3 regions of the Rhizobium sp. BK312 genome follow, and region 3 is predicted to be linked to each of the others. Evidence: predicted binding sites of a transcription regulator. Region 3 holds the regulator's gene; each other region holds the start of a gene.
The links. Region 3 encodes LexA, which represses DNA repair genes until DNA is damaged. Its sites were predicted from a motif close to TGTTCNNNNTGTGTTCNG; they were not measured.
Positions count from the first base shown of each region.

Region 1: a site for LexA is predicted at 1,360-1,377, ahead of FHT85_RS18025 (helicase-related protein). Genes of this name have one in related genera too.
Region 2: a site for LexA is predicted at 1,124-1,141, ahead of FHT85_RS02310 (ribonuclease T2 family protein). Genes of this name have one in related genera too.

Region 1 is NZ_JACHZP010000006.1:94,489-97,772, forward strand. It holds gene FHT85_RS18010 (YMGG-like glycine zipper-containing protein) at 1-158, opposite strand, end outside; gene FHT85_RS18015 (DUF3309 family protein) at 204-359, opposite strand; gene FHT85_RS18020 (hypothetical protein) at 626-847, opposite strand; gene FHT85_RS18025 (helicase-related protein) at 1,619-3,284, shown strand, end outside.
Region 2 is NZ_JACHZP010000001.1:479,755-483,038, reverse strand. It holds gene FHT85_RS02320 (DMT family transporter) at 1-37, opposite strand, end outside; gene FHT85_RS02315 (alpha/beta hydrolase) at 57-989, opposite strand; gene FHT85_RS02310 (ribonuclease T2 family protein) at 1,155-1,901, shown strand; gene ettA (energy-dependent translational throttle protein EttA) at 2,027-3,284, shown strand, end outside.
Region 3 is NZ_JACHZP010000009.1:102,927-106,210, reverse strand. It holds gene FHT85_RS23625 (ComEC/Rec2 family competence protein) at 1-1,760, shown strand, start outside; gene lexA (transcriptional repressor LexA) at 1,741-2,463, opposite strand; gene FHT85_RS23615 (VOC family protein) at 2,884-3,284, shown strand, end outside.

The DNA.
Region 1 (3,284 bases), on a different contig from region 3:
CCGCCAGCGACCGCGCCGACCGCGGCGCCCCCCCAGCTATGGGTGGCGACGCCACCGATCAGCGCGCCGGTACCGGCGCCGATCGCCGTACCTTTTTCCGTTGCCGTGCACGACGCCAATGCGCCGACGAGGGCGATCGCGACGATAATCTTCTTCATGGTGTTAGCTCCCTGATGTTGCGAGGTTTGAACAATGTCTGCGGATCAGATGCGCCCCATTAATAACAGAATGAGGACAATGACGAGAACAAGCCCGAGACCACCCGATGGACCATACCCCCAAGACCGGCTGTAACCCCAGCTGGGAAGTGCGCCAACCAGCAGCAGAATCAGTATGACAAGCAATACCGTACCAAGCATGATATGTCTCCTCCATGTCCGTCCGGCTCGAATATCCCGCCATTATCGCTGTTCGAAATGGCGTTAATCTTCCAGCCTTCCCACTCGAAACTATTCCAGTGAATGGACGAATTCCGCAATTCTGCTCATAGAAACTTGCATGCGCGACAATTGTTCCGGCTAAGAAATAAAAATGCACGCGCACAGCAGTTGGGATGCTTAGCGAATCCTTAAATGGGATCGCATCGGGTGACGGTTACAAGCGCGGCGGCAAATTCATTGTATGGTTAAAATACCATTAAAATACAATGGGTTGTGGTGAACGAAACGGGAAAGGCCGGATGTCCGTGATTCGTCGGCGATTCGTTCTGCATTTGAACTTTGGTTAACGGCTGGGCGTTTGCCGACGTGCCGAATACAAGGATGCTGCCGTCGGCAAATGTCGTCCAGGTGGTGTGTTCGCGGGCGAATTCGTTAATTCGCAGCGAACTCCGCAACAGGATTGCCATTCAAGCTGACCTCTATGTCGCGATGCTGCTCCGGCGAAATACAACATGTAGCCGTGAACAAATGCGATACCCGCTGATATCCGCGATTCGTCACCGATTCGTTCCGGCTTTGATCGTTGTGTTAACGGCTGCACTTTTTGCGTGCATTTGTCGATTCATTATAGCTGCGCTCGTCAAAAGACGAACCGCAATCCCAGATTCGGCTCGGATTCGCGTCTCAACCATTCAGAGTCCGGTATCCTCCTGACGGAAAACCGCTAGATATTGTGGAGAACAAAACAGAATCGCTTGGAATCCGCGATTCGTCGCCGATTCGTTTCGGCTTTGGCCTGGAGGTGGATGTCGTCCGCTGATTCATACGAAACTTTATTATTTACAGATTGTTAACGATGGCACGGCGCGAAATTTCTCTGGCTGAGGATTCTCCGCTTGACTCCTTTTTTCAGCGGAAAGCCGTGGAAACGAGATTCAGCATTTGGTGGGAATCTTTTCATTGAAATCCATATGTAGTCGTGAACAAATAAGGAACGTGACGGAGTCAGCGATTCGTCTCCGATTCGTTCTCAGGCTGTTCCGGAATCGCCCGGACTCGCATGGGATGCAATGTAAATGTAGCTTATGGTTGAAGCGCTCAAATATGAAATCGAATGTTGCCGCATCTGTTTTTTCATTCGGGTCTTGCCTTTGTCACATATGGTCGTCATCTGTTCGTTTCCTCCAGGAGGAACTGGCTGATCGGAAGACGGCTGTTTCTCGCCTATGCACGGACCTATGACTCAGACTTCGCAGCCCATGATCCTGAGCGGACGCGGCGTGACCGCAGTGCTCGGACCGACCAATACCGGCAAGACCCATTATGCCATCGAGCGCATGGTGGCACACGGCAGCGGCGTGATCGGCCTGCCGCTGCGGCTGCTTGCCCGTGAGGTGTATACGCGCGTCGTCGAGAAGGTTGGCGCGCACAATGTCGCTCTGGTGACCGGCGAGGAAAAGATATCGCCGCCCAATGCGCGTTATTCGGTCTGCACCGTCGAGGCCATGCCGCGCGAGACGCGCGCCTCCTTCGTTGCGATCGACGAAGTGCAGCTTGCCGGCGATCTGGAGCGCGGACATATTTTTACTGACCGCCTTTTGCATCTGCGCGGCCGCGATGAAACCCTGCTGCTCGGCGCCGGCACGATGCGGCCGATCCTTGAACAACTTCTACCTGGGATTACCGTCCTCGAACGGCCGAGGCTATCGCATCTTTTCTACGCCGGGCAGAAGAAGATCACGCGGCTGCCGCAGCGCACGGCCATCGTCGCCTTTTCCGCCGACGAGGTTTATGCGATCGCAGAGCTTATCCGCCGCCAGCGCGGTGGCGCGGCCGTCGTCCTCGGAGCGCTCAGCCCGCGTACCCGCAATGCGCAGGTGGCGCTCTATCAGGCCGGCGATGTCGAATATCTGGTTGCGACCGATGCGATCGGCATGGGGCTCAACCTCGATGTGGATCATGTCGCCTTTGCGCAGGACCGCAAGTTCGACGGCTATCAATTCCGCAATCTCAATCCCGCCGAGCTCGGTCAGATCGCAGGTCGCGCCGGCCGCCATCTCAAGGACGGCACCTTCGGGGTGACGGGACAAGTCGATCCTTTCGACGACGAACTCGTGCGCCGGATCGAGGGACACGAATTCGACATGGTCAAGGTGCTGCAATGGCGCACCAAAGACCTGGATTTCGCTTCGATCGCGGCGTTGCGTGCAAGTTTGGAAGACGCGCCTCGCGTGCAGGGCTTGACGCGTGCGCTGCCTGCGGTAGACCAACAGGCATTGGAATATCTGTCACGCGATCTGGAGATAGTCGATCTTGCCAGCAACCCGGCTCGGGTTGAGAAATTGTGGGAGGCCTGTGCGCTTCCCGACTATCGGCGCATCACGCCTGCCCAGCATGCTGATCTCATCGCCACCCTCTTTTCTGATCTCGTGCGCTATGGCACGGTGAAAGAGGATTTCCTGGCCGAACAGGTGCATCGCGCCGATCGGACGGATGGCGAGATCGACACGCTTTCGGCGCGAATCGCGCAGATAAGGACTTGGACCTATGTGTCGAACCGGCCCGGCTGGCTTGCCGATCCGACACACTGGCAAGAAAAGACGCGGGAAATCGAAGATCGATTGTCCGACGCGTTACATGAGAGGTTGACGAAACGCTTTGTTGATCGCAGGACATCTGTGCTCATGAAGCGCCTGAGAGAGAATGCGATGCTGGAAGCTGAAATCAGTGTGAATGGAGATGTCTTCGTAGAGGGGCATCATGTGGGACAGTTGACCGGATTCCGGTTCACGCCTATCGCAGGGACCGAGGGGCCGGATGCCAAGGCTGTCCAGACCGCCTCGCAGAAGGCGCTCGGGCTGGAGTTCGAGGCACGTGCCGCACGTCTGCATGCGGCCGGCAACG
Region 2 (3,284 bases), on a different contig from region 3:
GCAGCAATCGCGCCGAGGAGCCGCTGGAGGTGTTCATTGTGGAATTCCCATGAGAATCAGTTGTTTGCCGCTACCCTCTTGCACCAGTCGGCGAAGTTGGAAATGGCTTCCTCGGCACCGATTTCGTTGAGAGTCTCGTGCCGCATGTCGGGATAGATTTCGGTGGTGATACGAGAGAATCCGGCTTTTTCCAAATGCTTTGCCAACCAGGAAATCGCTTTCGCACCGTCGGTCGCGGGATCCTTGCCACCGCCGACGAGATGGATCGGCATGTCACGTCGGAGACGATCGAGATGTGCCTTCTGTGGCGCGCGGAAAGTGAGTTCGAACAGGTCCAGCCAGAGCGAGACGGATGCGTCGAAGCCGCAAAGCGGATCGGCGATATATTTGTCCACCTGCTCGGGAATGCGCGAGAGCCAGTCGAAATCGGTGCGGCGGTTGGCGATCGATTTACCCCAGGTGTCGAAGGTCAGTTTCGGCAGCGGTCCACTCGGAACGTCCGATCCCTTGAACATGCGCTCCGTTTTGAGGATGAGTTGGGCGGCGCGGCCGGCAAGGCCCGGATTGAAATTGGAATTCCAGACGGTGACGGCATCGAACTTGGCTGGATGCGTGACCACAGTATTCAGGCTAATCAACCCGCCCATGGAATGCCCGAACAGGATGATCGGCAGACCAGGATGGGAGCTTGCGGCAAGCTCGCGCACGGCGAGCACATCGGCGATGACCTGAGCGACGCCATTTCTTCTGGCAAAGCGGCCGATGGGTGCATCAGGGGCCGTCGTCTCGCCATGGCCGCGATGATCATGAGCATAGACATGAAAGCCTCGGCCCGCCATCGCATCCGCGAAGGCCTCATATCGGCGGGAATGCTCGGCGAGACCATGCGATATCAGCAGGATGCCGCAAGCATCGGTTGCTGCCGGCAAATGATGATAGGCAAGGGTTGCACCGGTCGGACTTTTCAGGCGCTGCGTCTCGGCGAACATATATTTGCTCCTCCCCAGTTAGACGAAAGGTTATCCTCCGCTCGATTGCAATGGAGAGGTGGTAAAGCTCACAGAAATAAATCTTTCCGAGCGCCGTGATTCAGGATTGCGCCTGCTCGCTCAAACTGCTTATTTGTTCCCATAATGTTCTAGTTGGAGGCAGGAATGAAGCAGTGGCTTCGAGTATTTGCAGTTGTACTTCTTTCGGTCGGAACGGCGGCGAGCGCCATGGCTCAGGAACATAGCCGCGGACGGACGCGCTTTATCCTGGCGGCGAGCTGGGAGCCGGCATTTTGTCAGACGAACCAGAAAAAGGCGGAATGCCGGAACCAGTCGTCGAACAATCATGATGCCACGAATTTTTCTCTGCATGGCCTCTGGCCGATGCGGCAGGAATATTGCGATGTTTCCGAGGATCTGAAGCAGGCGGATCGTGGCCGCGACTGGAAGGATCTGCCTGCCGTGCAACTTTCCCAAGACGTGAAGGCGAAGCTGGACAAGGCAATGCCAGGCACTCAATCCGGCCTGGAGCGGCATGAATGGATCAAGCACGGCACCTGCACGAAGCTCAGCGCCGACCAATATTTCTCCATCGCCGCTGGCCTGATCGCCGAACTCAATACGTCTGCCGTGCGGGATCTTTTCGCGCAGAATATCGGCAAGGAGCTGGATGCCGAAAGCATCAAGGCGGCCTTTGATCAGAGCTTCGGCGAGGGCGCCAATGCGCGCATCAAGATGAGCTGCCGCCGCGTCGGCGATGTCCGAATGATTTCGGAGCTGACCATCGGTCTCTCCGAAGATGCGATCGATCCCCAGCAGGGCAGTGAGCCGCGGCTCGCCAAACTGATCCAGGGGGCCGGCAGCACCTCCTTCGGCTGTGATCGGGGTGTGGTGGACGCGGCCGGTTTCTGAGAAAATACGGCCTTTCTGACGCGGATAATGCCCTCGGACAAGGTTTCGCCGTTGCCCGAGGGCGGGGTTTCGCCTACATAGCGGCACAAATCGCAACGCTATTCGCCCGTGGAGCAACCCAAGCTATGGCACGTCAGTTCATTTATCATATGGCCGGTCTGAATAAGTCCTATGGCGCCAAGAAGATTCTCGAGAATATCCATCTCTCCTTCTACCCCGATGCCAAGATCGGTATTCTCGGCCCGAACGGTGCAGGTAAGTCGACCGTGCTGCGCATCATGGCCGGCCTCGACAAGGAATATACCGGCGAAGCCTGGCTGGCCGAAGGCGCCACCATCGGCTACCTGGCGCAGGAGCCTCAGCTCGATCCCAACAAGACGGTTTTCGAAAACGTCATGGAAGGCGTTGCCAAGAAAACCGAAATCCTCAATCGCTACAACGAATTGATGATGAACTATTCCGACGAGACGGCGGAAGAGGGCGCCAAGCTCCAGGATATCATCGACAGCCAGAACCTCTGGGATCTGGAAAGCCAGGTGGAGATGGCGATGGAAGCCTTGTGCTGCCCGCCGCGCGATGCCGAAGTCACCAGCCTTTCAGGCGGTGAGCGCCGCCGTATCGCACTGTGCCGTCTGCTTCTCTCGCAGCCAGACCTGCTGCTGCTCGACGAACCGACCAACCATCTCGACGCTGAGACCATTGCCTGGCTGGAAAAGCACCTGCGCGACTATCCGGGCGCCGTGATGATGATCACCCACGACCGCTACTTCCTCGACAATGTTACCGGCTGGATTCTCGAACTCGACCGCGGTCGTGGCATTCCCTACGAAGGCAACTATTCCGCCTATCTGCGGGCCAAGGCCAAGCGCATGCAGCAGGAAGCCCGCGAAGAAGCTGGCCGCCAGAAGGCGATCAGCCGCGAACAGGAATGGATTGCCTCCAGCCCCAAGGCCCGCCAGGCCAAGTCCAAGGCGCGTATCAACGCTTACGAACAGCTGGTCGATGCTGCCGAAAATCAGCGTCCCGGTGATGCGCAGATCATCATTCCGGTCAGCGAGCGTCTCGGCCAGGTGGTGATCGAGATGGAGGGCATCACCAAGGGCTTCGAAGGCCGCACGCTGATCAACGATCTGTCGATCAAGCTGCCGCCCGGCGGCATCGTTGGCATCATTGGCCCGAACGGCGCCGGCAAGACGACCCTGTTCAAGATGATCACCGGGCAGGAAAAGCCGGATGCCGGCACGGTCCGCATCGGCGAGACGGTGCATCTCAGCTATGTCGACCAGAGCCGCGATGCGCTTGACGGCAATAAGACGGTATGGGAGGAGATCTCCGGCGGCGCCGAAGTCATCAAGCTCGGCAAGTTCGACATGAACTCGCGCG
Region 3 (3,284 bases):
ACGGCATCGGCGCGAATGGCTTTGCCTACGGAACGCCGGAATTATTATCGCCATCCGGTGACAATGCTGCCGGCTCGTTACTGGATGCGGCCGATATCTGGCTCGCTGGCCTGCGCAACAGCATAGGCGACCGCATCAGGCAAACCTTGCCCGGAGATACCGGCGCCTTTGCAGCAGCGCTTGTCACCGATGAGAGACGTGCGATCTCGAAGGATACGACCGAGGCTCTGAGAATTGCCGGCCTGACCCACATCATCGCAATTTCCGGTCTCAACATGGCGTTGTCGGCTGGCATCTTCTATGTCGGTCTGCGCTATTTGTTCAGCCTGTTTCCCGGTGTCGTCCAGGCTTGGCCGACGAAGAAGTTCGCAGCCTTCGGCGCGCTTCTAACGGTAACGGCCTATTACCTCATTTCCGGATTCGGCGTCTCCGCCGAACGCGCCTTCATCATGATGGCGATCATGCTGGTGGCCGTACTTTTCGACAGGCCATCCATCAGCTTGCGCAATGTGGCGCTCTCAGCCATCGTCATCCTAGTCTTGTCACCGTCTCAGGTACTCGGTCCGAGTTTCCAGATGTCTTACGCCGCTACGCTGGCGCTGGTATCAGGCTATTCGCTCTGGAAACGACGGCGGCATCGCGAAAACATCCTGCCGCGCATCCGTCTGTTAAGTCCGCTACTGTTCATCACGCGCTTCTTTGGGGGCGTGATGTCGACCTCGTTCATCGGTGGTGCGTCGACGGCCATTTTCTCGATCGAGCATTTTCACCGGTTGGCGACATATGGACTTGCTGCCAACCTTGCGGCCATGCCCGTCGTCTCTTTCATCGTCATGCCCTTCGGTATGATGGCGATGCTGCTGATGCCTTTCGGAATCGATGGACCGTTCTGGAAAGTCACCGGTGAGGGACTGGAGCTTGTGATCGCTATTGCAAAAACGGTGGCTGGGTGGGGAGGTGACATTACCTTTGGCCGCCAGCCCGGCTGGCTGATGCCGACTTTCATCGCTGGCTTCCTGATCATGAGCATGCTGCGGACCCGGCTTCGCCATCTGGGCCTGTTGCTGCTGCTGTCATCTGTCGGTGTGGCCGCGTTCGGCTCTGGTGTGCCGAAGCCGGATCTGATGATCTCGGAAGATGGCATTCTCGTTGCCTTGCGCCAGGACGATATCCTCGCCACCAATCGCGAGAGACCGCAGGCCTTCATCTTCGAGCAATGGCAAAAAGCACTGGTCGCAGCCGAACATCAACCGCCGACCATGCTTCCGACCGATAGCCGGCTTCCGCAGATCAGCAAGACGGATCGGCATAAGCGACTAAATAACGAGGAGCAGAAGGCAGTCCGCATCGCAATGGAAGAAGCTTTGGACCGCACCATGCAAGGCAGCTTTGCCTGTCAGAAGGGAGCATGGTGCCTCGCCATGCTCGAAAACGGCGCGATATTGGTCACCATCGAGAACGCAGCCTATCTGCCCGCGGCTTGCGACACCGGGAATATTATCGTGACGCCAATCCGGCTGCGGCTGGACCATTGCCGTTCCGGAGCAACGCTCATAACCGGTGCGACATTGCGTAAAACCGGCTCCATCGAAATGGTGCTTACCTCAGACAAGCCTATTATATCAGCCGCATTCAACAACCCGCAGCGCCCATGGACCAGGCATCGAACCTATGATTGGCGCACCGGCAAATTTGACGCGCCAATTGCGAAGGCACCACCAGTCCTGGACAATTCACCGGTCAGTGATAGCGACGAATAAGGCCGACGAGCTTGCCCTGAACCTTGACGCGATCCGGCCCGAAGATGCGGGTTTCATAGGCTGGGTTCGCGGCCTCCAGCGCGATGGAGGCACCCTTGCGACGGAAGCGCTTCAAGGTAGCTTCTTCATCGTCGACGAGTGCAACGACGATATCGCCGGGATTGGCCGTGGTCGAATTGCGGATAATGACCGTATCGCCGTCGAAAATTCCGGCGTCGATCATCGAATCTCCTCGAACTTCAAGCGCATAATGTTCGCCGGAGCCGAGCATGTCGGCGGGAACTGTAATGTCGTGCGTATTGTTCTGGATGGCCGAGATCGGAACGCCGGCGGCGATGCGGCCCATCACAGGTACGGACGCCGAGCCGTTGTGATCGTCATTTGCCACTTTCGACGGAGCAGGCGGGGCAACGGGCTGTGGCTTGCCGAGGCTGCCCTCGATGACGCTGGGCGAAAAACCGCGGCGCTGTTGCAGGCTCGGATTATAGGCGTCGGGAAGCTTGATGACTTCGAGCGCTCTGGCCCGGTTCGGCAGTCGGCGGATGAAACCTCGCTCCTCTAGCGCCGTGATCAGGCGGTGAATGCCGGATTTGGATGCCAGATCCAGTGCATCCTTCATCTCGTCGAAGGATGGCGGAACACCGGATTCCTTCATGCGTTCGTGAATGAAGAGAAGCAGTTCCTGCTGCTTGCGCGTCAACATCGTCTTGGAACCCCAGAATCAAGAAAAGCCGTGAAACAAATCCAGAACGGACACTATATGTTCCATATGTGTTCCGCAAGTGCTTAAATTTCGGTAAAGCCTTGTGGGGTCAGTTAAATAATTACCATTTGCGAATAGATCGGATCGGAACATCGAGGCGCCATATCTGCGTTAACCCATGGAAAAATATGAGAAATGCCGCTCTGTTCGCTTCCAGGGCCTTGTCGTTCAGTCCGTGCGCCCAGCATTTGGATCAAAGTGCCACACTACTGCATAAGCCGGCTATGGGAGAGAATCAGCAATCACGTTTGCGAGATCGCCTTCAATCCATGTCGTGTGCTTCGGGATGTTCCGTCCTTCCATCTTGAATTGCTTGGGGGATGGGCGCAAATCTGCTTCCGCAAGCAAACAGGAGAAGCCATGATTTCGTCTCCGCATCCGCTGGATCATCTCGTGCTGCCGACCGTCAATATCGCTCTGGCGCGCGAACGCCTCGGCAAGCTCGGTTTCACGGTGGCTCCAGATGCGCGCCATCCCTTTGGCACTCAGAATGCCTGCGTCTTCCTTGCCGATAAAACCTATCTCGAACCTCTGGGCGTCGCATCTCCGGAGCAATGCGAGAAGAGCATCGTGGATGGCAATGTTTTCGTCGCGCGCGATCAGGCTTATCGTTTCCGGGTGGGGGATGATGGCTTCTCGGCCGTGGTATTCGGTACGGATGATGCGGTGGCGGATGACAAGCGTTTCAACGCGGCGGCGATTTCGGCGGGGCGAATGCTGGATTTCTCCCGTCCGATGAAGATGCCGGATGGAACCGAAAC